DNA from 2 places in the Citrobacter enshiensis genome. Region 2 is predicted to be linked to the other one. Evidence: predicted binding sites of a transcription regulator. Region 2 holds the regulator's gene; the other holds the start of a gene.
What was found. The regulator Fur, encoded in region 2, represses iron uptake genes when iron is present. The targets are predictions, from matches to a motif close to ATAATAATGAGAACNACTATCAA.

Region 1 (4,430 bases), 2.3 Mb from region 2:
TTGTCATAGTATTTGTACACCGCAGAATTAAGATCGCTACAACGCCTTTGCGCGTCAAACAAGCCTGGCGTCCCATTCAACTCAGCCACCGTCATCCGTTTTATCGTGGCGTGAAGAAAATCGATATATTCATGATTAACTCGCCAGTACCATACCGGTGTAATAGTATTCATGAGCGATGAAAAATGATCTTCACCCTCTTCTTTCGTCATCGGTTCTTGCTGATGGCTTGCGCTTACTCCCGCGTCAGGATAATTTTTATTAAGTCCTCGCATCAGGACAAGTACACCAAAGGTAAGCAATAGCAGGGTAATAACAGAATAAAAAATACTGTTCATTTATTGGCTCCATTTTTTTTGATTTTAAAATTACACCATGCTATTGTCAACGAAACCCGCCTTATAAACACACTCGTTATACTATTGACAGGAAAGGATATTCCAGCATGCTTCCCGAGCATCTTGTTCCGTCTCGCTTTCATTTATCGCCTTCCCCCGCTGAGCCCAGCACCGCAGAAAAGAGTGAAAATTTAGCTAAGGGAAAGATAACTCTAAGCGATTATGAACCAGATATTTTAATTAGCGCCACTGCCACTGGCCAGTCCAGGAATATGCTACTTGAAGAGCGCGACCGCCATTTAAAAGATCGACTGTTCCGTGTTGCCAAAATTGAAACGTTTGCCCGCCTTATAAACGCACTGCAGGCCGAGGGTGACATTGATGCACAAACCGTCAGCAAAATAATGGCAGAAACAACCACAAGGATAAATGACGACGGTAATAAAATTTGGCTTAATTTAATTACCGGGGAGAAAAACGCCCCTATTTTTTATTCTCTGGAAGATGAGTGAAATGAAAGACGTTGAGGATAATAATGTTTATTTAGCTTTAGATAGCGATAAAAGTGATGAATTTATCTTAAAGCAAAATCTTGATGCGTTAATTGCCAATAAAAATGCCATCCTTGAAAATGTAGCGCAAGAGATGGTGTCAATTCCCGCCGCGCTGGTGCGGTTAAAATGGCAAAACCGCCGTGAAATCTATGCCCTTCAGGTAAAGGAAGAGATTTACGGCGCGATCATCAACACTCTCACGGCACAACGCCCGGAGCTACATGCCAAAATCATGGCTCGCCTGGAAAGCAGCTGGCAGCACTTGCTGGCGCGGGAAACGGCCACACTGCGTCTGACACGCAAACTTTCCGATGGCAATTACCGGACAGCCAATATCACGACGGTTGCGCTGGATGAGAATCGACAATAAACGCGAAAAGAGAACGTTTGTGGGGGACGTTTTCAGGCCAAACGTTGAGTAGGGCTGTGCCGGGCGGCAACGCCTACCCGGCCAACGAGCCGCAGAAAGCAGGCCGGACAGGCCCAGGCACCGTCCGGCAAAACGATTACTTCGCTTTTGCGACCTCTTCGCCAACCAAACCAATTTTCAGGTAACCCGCCTGATGCAGCGAGTCCATTACCTTCATCATAGTTTCGTAATCAACAGTTTTATCTGCGCGGAAGAAGATCGTGGTGTCTTTCTTTCCTTCGGTCAGCGTATTAAGCGCGTTGATCATGGTTTCATCCGTGACCTGATCGTTGCCGATGAACATGGAGTTATCGGCCTTCACCGACAGGTAAATCGGTTTTTCCGGACGGGGTTGCGGCACACTGGAGGAGGCAGGCAAATTCACCTTCACATCCACCGTCGCCAGAGGCGCTGCCACCATAAAGATGATCAGCAGAACCAGCATGACGTCGATAAACGGCGTCACGTTGATTTCATGCATTTCGCCATTATCGTCCAGGTTTTCGTTAAGACGCATTGCCATGAAACATTATCCTACACGTAATTTCTGCGCGGTACGTACCGGCTGAGCGGAGACACTCGCGTTCAAATCCAGGTCACGGCTTTGCAGCAACAACACCTGTGCCGCTACGTCGCCCAGCATCGCTTTATAGCCGCCAATCTGGCGCGCAAAGACGTTGTAGATAACCACAGCAGGAATTGCCGCAATCAGGCCAATCGCCGTCGCCAGCAGCGCTTCTGCGATACCCGGAGCCACAACGGCAAGGTTAGTGGTTTGCGTTTGCGCGATACCGATGAAGCTGTTCATGATGCCCCATACCGTACCGAACAGACCCACAAAAGGAGAGATCGCACCGATAGTCGCCAGATAGCCGTTACCCCGTCCCATATGACGACCCACGGCTGCGACGCGGCGTTCCAGACGGAACCCTGTACGCTCTTTAATACCTTCGTTATCTTCACTGCCTTCTGACAGTTCCAGTTCATTTTGCGCTTCGTTAATCAACATCGCGCTATAACTTTTTTCGTCAAATTCAGAAGCGATATCGCTTGCCTGATCCAAAGAACGGGCTTCAGCCAGCTGCTCCTGCTCACGCTTGAGTCGGCGCTTCTGCGTGAAATGCTCAACGCTTTTGCTGAAGAAGATAGCCCAGGTGACCACTGACGCCAGAATCAGACCAATCATCACGCACTTAACCACAATGTCGGCGTGCTGATACATACCCCAGACGGAAAGATCCGTCTGCATCAAATTATTACCCACTCTGTATCTCCAGGACGCAAATCACAAAATCTGAGCGCAATAATATCAAAACGACGTCGAATTGATAGTCGTTCTCATTACTATTTACATACTGCCGCACCTTTGGTTTCTTTTCCTTGCGCTTACGCAGTAAAAAAGTCACGAGAGGTTATTTTGATAAAATTTTCTGCTTTATCGAGATTCCTCTGGATGCGCGATGTAGCATTCATGTTAGTTTAGACATCCAGACGTATAAAAAAACAGGTCGTGCGACATGGCAAAAAAACACCTTGATACCCAATTTGTGAATGCAGGGCGCAGTAAAAAGTACACCCTGGGATCGGTAAACAGCGTGATTCAACGCGCTTCTTCACTGGTATTCGAGACAGTTGAAGCGAAAAAACACGCCACCCGCAACCGCGCCAACGGCGAGCTTTTCTATGGCCGTCGCGGAACGTTGACCCATTTCTCTCTCCAGGAAGCGATGTGCGAACTGGAGGGCGGCGTCGGATGCGCCCTGTTCCCCTGTGGTGCGGCAGCCGTCGCCAACACCATTTTGGCCTTCGTCGAGCAAGGCGATCACGTACTGATGACCAACACCGCCTACGAGCCAAGCCAGGATTTCTGCACCAAAATTCTCGCCAAACTCGGTGTGACCACTGGCTGGTTCGACCCCATGGTCGGCGCCGATATCGTAAAACACCTTCAGCCCAACACCCGAATCGTTTTCCTGGAATCCCCGGGCTCCATCACAATGGAAGTCCATGACATCCCAGCGATTGTTGAAGCCGTCAGACGAGTTGCACCTGATGCGATTATCATGATTGATAACACCTGGGCCGCCGGGGTGCTATTTAAAGCGCTGGATTTTGGAATCGATATCTCGATTCAGGCGGGGACAAAATATCTGATTGGCCACTCTGATGCGATGGTCGGCACGGCGGTTTCCAACGCTCGCTGCTGGGAGCAACTGCGTGAGAACGCCTATCTGATGGGACAAATGTTGGATGCCGACACGGCGTACATGACCAGCCGCGGTTTACGTACATTGGGCGTTCGCCTGCGTCAGCATCATGAAAGCAGCCTGAAAGTGGCTGAATGGCTGGCAAACCACCCGCAAGTGGCGCGCGTCAATCACCCTGCGCTTCCCGGCAGCAAAGGTCATGAATTCTGGAAACGAGACTTTTCAGGCAGCAGCGGTTTGTTTTCATTTGTCCTGAATAAAAAGCTCAGTAATGACGAGATGTCAGCCTACCTCGATAACTTCAGCCTGTTCAGCATGGCCTACTCATGGGGCGGTTTTGAATCATTGATTCTGGCGAATCAACCTGAGCACATTGCAGCCATTCGCCCAGGAGGCGTGGTGGATTTCAGCGGAACACTCATTCGCTTACATATTGGTTTAGAAAATGTTGACGATCTTATTGAGGATTTAGCCGCAGGATTTACCCGGATCGTGTAAAGTTGCCGCCAATGGACATAATTGCAGACACTTCCAGCAGAAAAGTCTGCGTTTGTTGCGTCCGGGATCAAAGCGTCCCGGGCAATTCGAGAGTACAATAGGCACTTAAACGCGGTTCCACAGGAAAGTCCATGGCTGTCATTCAAGATATTATCGCTGCGCTCTGGCAACACGATTTTGCTGCGCTGGCGGATCCACATGTTGTTAGCGTTGTCTACTTTGTGATGTTTGCCACGCTGTTTTTAGAAAACGGCCTGCTGCCTGCATCCTTTTTACCCGGAGACAGCCTGCTGATACTGGCAGGGGCGCTGATTGCACAAGGTGTGATGGACTTTGTACCCACCGTGGCGATTTTAACCGCGGCGGCCAGTCTGGGCTGCTGGCTCAGCTATATTCAGGGGCGCTGGCTGGGAAATACCCACAC
Region 2 (4,430 bases):
GATCGTATTGATCAACTGGTGGCGATTGATATTGCGCCGGTTGATTATCACGTGCGCCGCCACGATGAGATCTTTGCCGCGATCAACGCCGTGACCGAATCTGACGCGCAAACACGCCAGCAGGCGGCAGCCGTCATGCGCCAGCACCTCCAGGAAGAAGGCGTGATCCAGTTCCTGTTAAAGTCGTATGTCGATGGCGAGTGGCGCTTTAACGTGCCCGTATTGTGGGAGCAGTACCCGCATATCGTGGGGTGGGAAACCATTCCCGCCTGGGATCATCCGGCATTGTTTATCCCAGGCGGCAATTCCCCCTACGTCACCGAGGCCTATCGTCACGATTTACTGACCCAATTTCCTCAGGCCCGGGCGCATGTGATTGCGGGTGCTGGCCATTGGGTGCATGCAGAAAAACCGGATGCCGTGCTACGCGCGATACGCCGGTATCTGGCGGATAAGGCTAACTGATTAAAAACTCAGCGTCCGCGCGCGATTACGTGCGTGGACGTTGGCGTGCCTCACTCGCTGATGTATGATGGCGCGCTATCCATCCGGGCATACGCCTGGCTGATTGTTTCCCCGAAGTCACCAAAATCATGGCCAAAGAACAAACGGACCGTACGACATTAGATCTGTTCGCGCACGAGCGTCGCCCGGGACGACCCAAAACCAATCCGCTTTCGCGTGATGAACAGCTACGCATTAACAAGCGTAATCAGCTTAAACGCGACAAGGTTCGTGGGCTTAAGCGTGTCGAACTGAAGCTGAATGCTGATGCCGTGGATGCGCTGAATGAACTGGCGGAAGCACGCAATATGAGCCGCAGTGAGCTCATTGAAGAGATGCTGACAAACCAGCTTATCTCGCTGCGTGGCCAGGGGTCTGTCTGAATTTCTGCTCTAAATCATAAATCGTGTAGCACAGAGTGCAGTCCTGCGTGTTTGCTGTTTCCGCATGCCTGACTGATCTGCTATGATTGCCCTTATCCGTGGGCAATACGCCACCACCATTTCAATAAGTTTCAAGAGGTTATTTTACTCATGGCAATCACTGGCATCTTTTTCGGCAGCGACACCGGTAATACCGAAAATATCGCAAAAATGATTCAAAAACAGCTTGGTAAAGACGTTGCCGATGTTCATGACATTGCGAAAAGCAGTAAAGAAGACCTGGAAGGGTATGACATTCTGCTGTTAGGTATTCCAACCTGGTACTACGGTGAAGCACAGTGCGACTGGGATGACTTCTTCCCTACCCTCGAAGACATTGATTTCAATGGTAAACTGGTGGCTCTGTTTGGCTGCGGCGATCAGGAAGACTACGCAGAATACTTCTGCGATGCGCTGGGCACCATCCGCGACATTATCGAACCGCGCGGCGCGACCATCGTAGGTCACTGGCCAACCGCTGGCTATCACTTCGAAGCTTCCAAAGGTCTTGCTGATGACGATCATTTTGTCGGTCTGGCTATCGACGAAGACCGTCAGCCGGAACTGACCGCTGAGCGCGTTGAAAAATGGGTTAAACAGATTTCTGCCGAACTGCATCTCGACGAAATCATCAACGCCTGATTTCGTGCGGCGCAGAAACTATCTGCGCCGCATCAATAGATAAAACCAATCAAAATAATTGCTACAAATTTGTAACTTTCCTGCCCATCCCTGTACAATGTTCGGGTGTTATTCTGGTATTGCACAGTGTGATTGTAGGCAGTACCACGTTTTGATTAATAATATTTGCCCGAGGCTTGCAGTTTTCATTTAGACATGGCAGTTCTATAATGATACGCATTCTCTCAAGTGCAATTACTGTCACTTCTTTAATGAAGTGAATCGTTTAGCAACAGGACAGATTCCGCATGACTGACAACAATACCGCATTAAAGAAGGCTGGCCTGAAAGTAACGCTTCCTCGTTTAAAAATTCTGGAAGTTCTTCAGGGACCGGATAACCATCACGTCAGTGCGGAAGATTTGTATAAACGTCTGATCGACATGGGTGAAGAAATTGGTCTGGCGACCGTGTATCGCGTGCTGAACCAGTTCGATGACGCCGGTATCGTGACCCGCCACAATTTTGAAGGCGGTAAGTCCGTTTTTGAACTGACTCAACAGCATCATCATGATCATCTTATTTGCCTCGATTGTGGCAAAGTGATCGAGTTCAGCGATGATTCTATCGAAGCGCGCCAACGTGAAATTGCGACTAAGCATGGTATTCGTTTAACCAACCATAGCCTCTATCTTTACGGTCACTGCGCTGAAGGCGATTGCCGCGAAGACGAACACGCGCACGACGCAAAGTAATATGCCCCCCAAAGAGCCAACCACGCGGTTGGCTTTTTTATGCCCAAAAAAAGACCCGCTATCAAAGCAGGTCTTTTTCCCTTCCAGTGAGTACATTTACTGTACTGTGTTTTTACTGCGAATTTCTTTCCAGATTTTATCGCAATCGGCTTGTACCGCCTGACCATTGCCCGTACGTGTCGCCTGAATACATTGCTGGTAATCCAGTACCCGCACGCTTTCTTCGTTAGCAAACTGCTTATGCTGGTCTTCTTTTTTCAGCACATTTAATACGCTTTGGCAGGCTTCGATTTTTTCCGGTGAACCTTGCGCGGTGTTAATGCACGCACTGTATGCCTCTTTAAGGCGGCTATCTTCCTTGGGTGCGGGAGATTGCGCGCAGGCCACCAGCCCTGACGCCATAATGGCGATGAGTAACATTTTTTTCATATAACGGTCCTCAACGATGCGGCAGAGAAATACCCTGCCGCGACTGGCATCAGAAAATAGTGAATGGGGCGATAACCATGAACTTCACGTCACGCTCATCCTGGAAGATGTTGCCATAACCGCCGCTCCAGCTTGGGATGTTGGAGTGGTTGTCATACTCGGTGAAGTGCAGTTTAAACATGGTGCCTTTGGCACGTCCTTCTTGCATGGTATAAACCGCATCAAGACTGTAGGAGGATTCTTCGATGGTTTTGTTTTTGTCGTAGAACGCATCCGGGTTGCTCTGCCAGGTAGCCGGTTTTGCATCCCAGGCATAGACGTACGATGCTCCCAGCGCCATACCTGGCAGATTCCAGTTCTTCAGGTCATACATCGCGCCGAAGAAGACCGCTTTTTCGCCGTTGGCGTTAAAGTCGGAACGGTTATCCCACCAGACATCCAGACGACCGTTTGAGGAGGCGTAGGTCGGCGTCATACGCTGCAAGAAGTAACCCTGCTGCCCGTCCGCTTTAACCCAGGTTCCTTCCAGACGCAGATCGACCACTTCCGCCACTTTGTAACCGAAAGTCAGTGCCTGCAACCATGCAGTGCCGTCGTAGATATCGTTCACACTGCGGTCATCAACTTTATCGCGTGCGCCGTAGAACTGGTAACTGGTGGTAAACGGATTCCCACCCAGATCGAATTTGTAGCTGGCTTTGGCAAAGTACTGATCGACATAGCCCTCAGACTGACCAAAGGCAGCCTCAAGAATAAGGTCATTTTTGAAATCGTATTTTGCGCCAACGGAGTGGAGGTAATCGACTTTGGTCTTTTTATCAGCCTGGTAGAATTTATCCACTTCAATGTGCCACGGCGCTTTATACTCGTTGGCCCACATATAGGAGAAGCTCAACGCACCCGCATCGCCATAGTCAAAGTTGGCTCCGGCTTCTGCCCCTTGATAGGTACCCGGCATAAAGCTCCAGTGCGGCGCTAACAGCGTCTGTCCGGTTGGCTGAATATAACCGGCACGTGCCCAGGTCGGACCATATTTAAATTTTGCAGCGGCTTTATAAAGGCTGATACCACTCTTATCGCCAGAGTAATCTTCGTCATAGCCTTTATTTTTTTTCGAGAATGCAATTTCGTTAGGGTGTCCGCTGTCGTCACTTTCCGCCATTTCAATTGCGGTAAACGCCGCAATATCCAGACCGAACATATCCGCTGCATAACCCGACTGGAAATCCAGGTTGGCGTTCCAGGTCGCGTGTGAAAGGTTGGTTTTGTATTTGTCTTCATCCGTGACGTCTTTACGGTCACGCTCACGCTGCCAGTAATAAATACCGCCTGTTAAAGTCGAATCGTCGATAAAGCCCGCGGCGCTTGCCTGCGGCGCAACCATCCAACCCGACATTGCTGTGATACCGGCAATAGCCAGCGCCAGCGTACTACGTTTGCCACTAAACGTACGCATATGTTAATCCTCTTTGACGTATAAAATGCTGCCGCCAAAGGCGAACAGCTAAAAATAAAAATTAAAAATAGCGCTGAGAAAACCTCATTGACTACAGTGAACAGACTATTTTTCGCGACGCGAATTATCAATCTCTTTCTGTAACCAGTATGTAATAATATGAGCGACCGCACATATTTCATTGCTTTTTGTTACACATTCAACAAATGCGAAAAATTATCATTAAAATGAAAAATACCGTTG

Region 1: a site for Fur is predicted at 2,627-2,649, ahead of exbB (tol-pal system-associated acyl-CoA thioesterase). Genes of this name have one in related genera too.

The regions. Positions count from the first base shown of each region.
Region 1 covers NZ_CP119862.1:711,755-716,184, reverse strand. The annotation lists gene P2W74_RS03510 (ESA_00282 family adhesion-associated protein) at 1-338, opposite strand, end outside; gene P2W74_RS03505 (hypothetical protein) at 446-850, shown strand; gene P2W74_RS03500 (cytoplasmic protein) at 852-1,262, shown strand; gene exbD (TonB system transport protein ExbD) at 1,399-1,824, opposite strand; gene exbB (tol-pal system-associated acyl-CoA thioesterase) at 1,831-2,565, opposite strand; gene metC (cystathionine beta-lyase) at 2,819-4,006, shown strand; gene yghB (DedA family general envelope maintenance protein YghB) at 4,138-4,430, shown strand, end outside.
Region 2 covers NZ_CP119862.1:3,351,922-3,356,351, forward strand. The annotation lists gene ybfF (esterase) at 1-465, shown strand, start outside; gene ybfE (LexA regulated protein) at 594-887, shown strand; gene fldA (flavodoxin FldA) at 1,038-1,568, shown strand; gene fur (ferric iron uptake transcriptional regulator) at 1,856-2,302, shown strand; gene P2W74_RS16145 (ChiQ/YbfN family lipoprotein) at 2,399-2,731, opposite strand; gene chiP (chitoporin ChiP) at 2,781-4,187, opposite strand.